Regions from separate parts of the Pseudoalteromonas sp. SA25 genome, predicted to be linked through region 2. Evidence: predicted binding sites of a transcription regulator. Region 2 holds the regulator's gene; each other region holds the start of a gene.
The links. Region 2 encodes ArgR, which controls arginine synthesis, uptake and breakdown. Its sites were predicted from a motif close to ANTGAATANNTATTCANT; they were not measured.

Region 1: the regulator ArgR is predicted to act here: its motif matches at 1,279-1,296, upstream of GQR45_RS01855 (arginase family protein).
Region 3: the regulator ArgR is predicted to act here: its motif matches at 1,418-1,435, upstream of GQR45_RS11590 (aspartate aminotransferase family protein).

What each region holds. Positions count from the first base shown of each region.
Region 1 is NZ_WTKV01000002.1:79,685-81,967, reverse strand. It holds gene cdd (cytidine deaminase) at 1-60, shown strand, start outside; gene udp (uridine phosphorylase) at 129-884, opposite strand; gene GQR45_RS01855 (arginase family protein) at 1,339-2,283, shown strand, end outside.
Region 2 is NZ_WTKV01000003.1:135,576-137,858, reverse strand. It holds gene mdh (malate dehydrogenase) at 1-468, opposite strand, end outside; gene argR (transcriptional regulator ArgR) at 694-1,161, shown strand; gene GQR45_RS03535 (Dyp-type peroxidase) at 1,169-2,068, opposite strand; gene GQR45_RS03530 (ABC transporter ATP-binding protein) at 2,117-2,283, opposite strand, start outside.
Region 3 is NZ_WTKV01000012.1:107,786-110,068, reverse strand. It holds gene GQR45_RS11590 (aspartate aminotransferase family protein) at 1-1,182, opposite strand, end outside; gene GQR45_RS11585 (HDOD domain-containing protein) at 1,562-2,283, opposite strand, start outside.

The DNA.
Region 1 (2,283 bases), on a different contig from region 2:
GTACTTGCAAGTTTTAAAAATCTACCGGCAATAGAAGTAATTAGCGCTCAGCTAAAATAACCTCTTAAAAACAATAAAGCACAGCCAGAGCTGTGCTTTATAATTTTATCTATTGAGTTTACTTGGTATTAATCAAGTAATACTTTAGCCGCTTCTAATACTACCGCTACAGATTTACGCTCAATTTCACCATGGTCAACATTTGGTATTTCTTGTCGAGTACGATTAACAAGTACGCCGGCAACACATGCTGCTTGTAAACCAAGGGCTGCACACATAGTAAATAATGTTGCTGATTCCATTTCGTAGTTCATCACGCCCAGTTTTTGCCACTCTTCGCAGCTACCTTGTAGTGATTTAGGAACGTAACCAGAATGCGTATCGTAACGCTCTTGTCCTGGATAAAATGTATCGCTTGATGCAGTAATACCAATATGAAAATCGATATTTAAGTTTTTACATGCTTGTACCATAGCTTGTGTTGCATAAAAGTCAGACACAGCAGGGTAGCTAAGAGGAGCAAAATGCTGGCTTGCACCGTCTAAACGTACAGATGCTTGGCTAATTAAAATTTCGCCTTCGTTGATATGTGGCTGAATCGCACCTGTTGTACCAATACGTAAAAATTTACGCACGCCAAGTTGTGCTAATTCTTCTACTGCAATCGACGTAGATGGACCACCAATACCCGTAGAACAAACAACCACCGAATGGCCGTTTAGTTGACCTAAGTAAACATGAAACTCACGAGTTTGAGCAAGGCAGGTTGGGTTGTCTAGGAATTGTGAAATGCGTGCAGCACGATCTGGATCGCCCGGTACAATCGCAAGTTTTGCACCTTTAAGATCGTCAATACATAGTCCTAAGTGAAATACCTTTTCCATAGCTAAGCCTTTTTATAATAAATTGTGTCAATCTAGCATCATTGCTAGAAACGTTTATCAAGTACAGGACGATTGTCCGTTTTATCTTAACTCCTCCAATTAAGTCTTAATAATTTTAAGGATTAATTTGATTTATTCATCAACTATGAATATTCAATCAAGTGCTTATACAAGTAGCCTTGTTGTGCTGTTGACATGTTCAAGCAGACATAATAAGTATCAACCAAGCGCGTAACTACAATTAAATAGTTTATGGTAAATATTCATTAATATTAAATTAATTCAATGGCTTAAATTTGTATTAAGCACGTAAAAGATAACGTGTTTATTTATATTAGGCACAGACTTATTTAGCAAAGTGGAATTTATTTGAAGTTTAGGCACTTTTGGTGATTTTGCATAACTAATCAAAAGTAATTAGCTACGTACAGAATAAAAATCGAAGGAGTTTATTATGAGCACACAATTTGAAGCATTTAAAAACAAAGTTGAGCACTGTTTGTGCGCACCAGGTGATGGCGTATACACAGTAAATACTGCAAAGGAGCGCAAAGCCGCACTGCGTAATAAACTTTATGGACAAACTGAAAACGTTGATAATTTGTGGCGCGAGTCTTTAAATGAATTACCAAATTCTCCACATAAAGCCGTTATGTTAGGTATTAGCTCAGACTGTGGCGGTGGTATTTTACGCGGTGCAAACTGGGGACCACTGTTTGTGCGCTCAGCTTTAATTGATCAGCAACCGCAGTGTCACTCGTTTGATTTAGGCGATGTACGTGTAATCCCACATTTACTTCATGATAAATACCTAAATGATGCAACCATTTCTAATTGCCAAAAAGCCCTATACGGTAATGAAGATAACGACTATTACGTAAGTCCGTTATCAATCACAGAGGATGTATGCGACAGCTTTTACGCGACATTTAAAGATAAAGGGATATTTGGTATTGGTGGCGATCACTCAATTAGTTACCCACTTACCAAAGCGTACTTAAAAGCAAAACGTGAGCAAGGTAAGCGTACCGCTATTATTCACTTTGACGCGCATACCGATTTACTTGTTGAGCGCCTAGGCATAGATTTATGTTTTGGCTCTTGGTGTACACATATTTTAGAGTTTTTACCGGCACCACATCATTTAATACAATTTGGTATACGCTCAAGTGGCAAGCCTAAAGCGCACTGGGAAAGTACCTTTGGCGTTAAGCAACATTGGGCACATGAAATCATTGAGCGCGGCGCAGCAGCGGTTGCTGCCGACGCTATTGCACAATTAAAAGCTGATAACGTTGATGAAATATACGTAAGCTTTGATATTGATGCGCTTGATGCAGAGTTTGCATCTGCCACAGGTACGCCAGAACATAATGGTTTAACACCACAGCATGCGCTT
Region 2 (2,283 bases):
TGCTTCTGAACGAATAACGTCAAGCGTAGTAATACCGAATACACGTTTAGCGTCGTAAGTACCTGCTTTTTTGAATACTTCAGCAACGATTGGAACTGTGCCATTTACTGGGTTAGTAATAATACCTACTAACGCTTTAGGACAGCTAGCAACAATGCCTTCTGCTAAAGTTTTGATGATACCAGCATTTACATTAAATAAATCAGCACGATCCATACCTGGTTTACGTGGCATACCCGCTGGGATAAGAACGATGTCAGAGCCTTCAAGCGCTTTGTTTAATTCGTCTGCGCCAAAGCCTGCTACTTTAACATCTGTTGGGATGTGAGAAAGGTCAACCGCAACACCTGGTACTACTGGTGCAACATCATAAAGTGATAATTCAGAGCCAGCTGGTAAGCCTGTTTTTAATAATAAAGACAACGCTTGGCCGATACCGCCTGCAGCACCTAATACAGCAACTTTCATTGGAATTCTCCGTAATTTGAGGTAGGAAACATTTGTGGCTCTTAAGATAATGAAATTAGCGACTAAAAACAAATTTATCCTGTCTATTTCAAGTATATTTTCGACCATAGTCGTAAACTTTTGTGATTTAACGCATCAAACTGGCAAGTTAACTAAACAACTGCTGCATAATTATTCATTTTTGTGTAGAATTTGCGGCATAAATAACAAAAACGAATAAAGACTATGCAACCACAAGATAAACAAGAAGCACTGGTAAAAGCATTTAAATCACTATTAAAAGAAGAAAATTTTGGCTCTCAAGGCGAAATAGTTGATGCATTAAAAGATCAAGGCTTTGACAATATAAGCCAAAGTAAAGTATCGCGCATGCTAAGTAAATTTGGTGCTGTACGCACACGTAACGCCAAACAAGAAATGGTTTACTGCTTACCAGCTGAAATGGGTGTACCTACGGCTAAAAGCCCATTACGCCAATTAGTAATCGACATTATGCACAACGAAATGATGATCATTATTCGTACCAGTCCAGGCGCCGCTCAGCTTATCGCTCGTTTATTAGATTCATTAGGTAAAGCAGATGGCGTACTAGGAACAATTGCAGGCGACGATACTATTTTTATCGCTCCTGCTAAAATATCTGAAATAGATGTAACACTTGAACGTGTTCGCATTTTATTTGATACGGTTTAATAGCAAACTAAATTTGTTTTAAAAACCCGACTGAAGGCGCAAAGAAAGCAGAACCCATATCGGCTTGAGTAAAATCAAGCCAGTGGTCGTAACAATCCCCTTCCCCTAAACGACTATTAAGTACTTTTTCAAATGCGGTGCCCGTACAAGAGCATGTAATTGATAACATTCCCTGCTCATACACATCGCCATAAGGCATGCTCTGATTTAATAATAGCGGTTGTCCGTCTTCGTCTTTTAGCTCGCTACGTGAAGCATGGCTGGTTTCGATCGCAGGGGTAATTAGCGTGTTATCAAGGCGCGTACGTCCCATTATTTGTTCTTGCTCGCTCAATGATAAGTGCTGCCACATAGTTAAGTCATGCTTATAGCGCTGTACATGAATATAACTCCCCTGATCTTCAAAATTGCCAGGGTTACTAATTAAAGCCGTAGCGCGCTTTTTTCTTCCATGAGCTGTATCGCCACCATAAATAAAACCATTAAAATCACGACCATCTAAAAAGCGAAAATTACGAATTTGCTCCACCAGCTCAACATCGGGGGCAAATAGTTTTAAAATTTGCAGCGCAAACAAATGATTAACGTCTTCACGGTCAGAGCGAATTTGCACAAACAAATCGCACGGTTGTACGCTCATTTGATGATCGCTATGGTTTATATTAGGAAAGCTCTGTAATTCGCTTGGGATGTATTCAGGGAGGATATGCGGCCAATATTGCGCACCAATAGCAACCATACAAGAGAGCATTGATTCTGAGAACTGATCGCTAAATTCTTCTTCAATAGCGCTTACTTGTTTTAACTTTGCGCGAAGTGATTCATCTTGACCATCAAACACATTAAAAAATAAGTGCAAACCGTGTAAGTTTGCTTCAGCACAAATCCCTGATTGCGCTTGCGCCATTGTTATTCCTTAGTTTTACAGATAAAAACACAGCGAATAACAAATTAATTACGATTCGAAAAAATTCACCGTGTGAGGTTTTATTTTTATTATAACCTGTTCATTATTTTCAAATGACTGGCCATATTGTGCAGCAACTTCAATTTCTTGTTTATCAATAACAACCGAATAAACATACGCCGAACCAATAAATCGACGACTTATGATTGTAGCTC
Region 3 (2,283 bases), on a different contig from region 2:
TGCTTTTTCAAAGCGTGCCATACCTTCGCGAATGTCCGCTTCAGGAATTACTAAAGATGGAGTGAAACGTATTACGTCTGCACCAGCAACTAATGACATAAGGCCTTGCTCAGTCCCTGCCACTAAAAACTCTTTTGCACGACCTTTATATTGCTCGCTCACTACTGCACCAATTAATAAACCTTGGCCACGGATTTCGCTAAATACGTTGTATTTTTCGTTAACCGCAGTAAGTAGTTCATTAAATAATGCTGCTTTAGCTTTTACGCCAGCAAGTACTTCTGGGGTATTTACTGTATCAAATGCAGCTTCTGCAACAGCACACGCAAGCGGGTTGCCGCCATAAGTAGAACCATGAGTACCTACTTTAAGATGCTGTGCAATTTCAGTTGTTGTGATCATAGCGCCAATAGGGAAACCGCCGCCAAGTGCTTTAGCTGAAGTTAAAATATCAGGTACTATGTTTAAGCCTTGGTATGCGTATAAATCGCCAGTACGGCCAACACCAGTTTGAACTTCATCAAAAATAAGCAGTGCGTTATGTTTAGTACATAAATCGCGAACGCCTTGAGCAAACTCGTCAGTTGGTGAAACAATACCGCCTTCACCTTGAAGAGGTTCCATCATTACGGCACATGTTTTGTCGCTGATAAGCGCTTCAAAAGCAGCTAGGTCGTTGTAATCACAATGTACAATGTCGCCAGGCTTAGGACCAAAACCATCTGAATATGCAGCTTGGCCACCAACAGTTACGGTAAAGAATGTACGACCGTGGAAACCTTTGTTGAACGCGATGATTTGTGATTTTTCTGCGCCAAACTTATCAAGTGCAAAACGACGCGCTAATTTAAGCGCTGCTTCGTTTGCTTCTGCGCCTGAGTTGGCAAAGTAAACTTTTTCAGCAAATGTAGCATCAACCATTTTTTTAGCTAGGCGAAGTGCCGGCTCATTGGTCATTACATTTGATAGATGCCAGATTTTTTCGCCTTGCTCTTTTAATGCGCCTACTAATGCAGGGTGGCAATGGCCAAGACAGTTAACTGCAATACCACCAGCAAAGTCGATAAACTCTCGACCTTGTTGATCCCATACGCGAGAACCTTCGCCTCGAACAGGAATTACGCTTGAAGGTGCGTAGTTAGGAACCATTACGTGATCAAATAATTCGCGATTGACTGTCATTTTATTTCCTCTTAATTGTGAGCAACACAAAACATCAAAATAGGTGTTTGGTTAATATTTGTAACCAACTTTATAGGCAAGATCAGTAACCTGATAATTGCGCAAAATTGCTTTGTGGTTCAATTTTCAGACGCACATTATTTCAGAATTACTTATATCTGTCTCGTTAAAAACTTTCATGTATCCCTTGAAAATAAAGGGCTAAAGATATTATTTCATAGATAGTGAATAACTATTTGCATAGCTATTTATGCTTATTTTTAAACAACTAACCGCATGAGCACCAAGGCGCGCATGCTTTAATCGGCAAATATGCAATATAACAATAGAGTGAGAATGAATGGTTAGTCGCAAAAAAATTAACAAAAAATTCAGATTTTTAGTCAATTTGAATAGCTAAATTGGTAAAATTACTCGATTGGAGGGTTTTTAGTTCCGTTTTAGTGAACTTAAAGTACGAAAACCAGCTTAGAGTTTCATCAGGCTCAATAAGTTGATGCTCTTTTAAATTAAGATATTGAGAGTAGCAACGTGCCTTTAGCATTACTTCTGTTAACGGCAGTAATGTATCGCCTTTATCTACCCCATTTACTAGCTGCTGCATTACACCTTTAAACGGTAAATATTTAAAAGCCATTTTGTCTATTACTTTGGCGCTTACTTCTATCGACTTATTGCTAAGTAGAGTGGTTAAAAATAGCGGGTCGGGCTGTAGCTCTAATAATGCGGTGTGCAAATCTTTTTGGTTTTCATTTCGGGCTAACTGCACTTTGCGTTGCCATACTTTCTCAAACGTTTTTAAGTACAAGCGCACTAATGCAATTCGCCCTACATCTAAAAGCATACCAAGGGTAAATGCATGTACGTCATTCACATTATTGATTTGTGCAATTTTTTGCGCTGCAATCGCGTTTGCCATCGCGCTGTCGCGTAGCCGGCGTTTTAATAATGAAAATGGTTCGGTGCTATGTGGCATCCAATGACGCGCTGCAAATGTAGGAATAACTAGCTGTAAGTTATCAAGGCCAATATAACGAAGGGCAAGCGATGGTTTATCTACTTTTACAGACGTATTTTTACTACGCTGATTACGATAGTAAG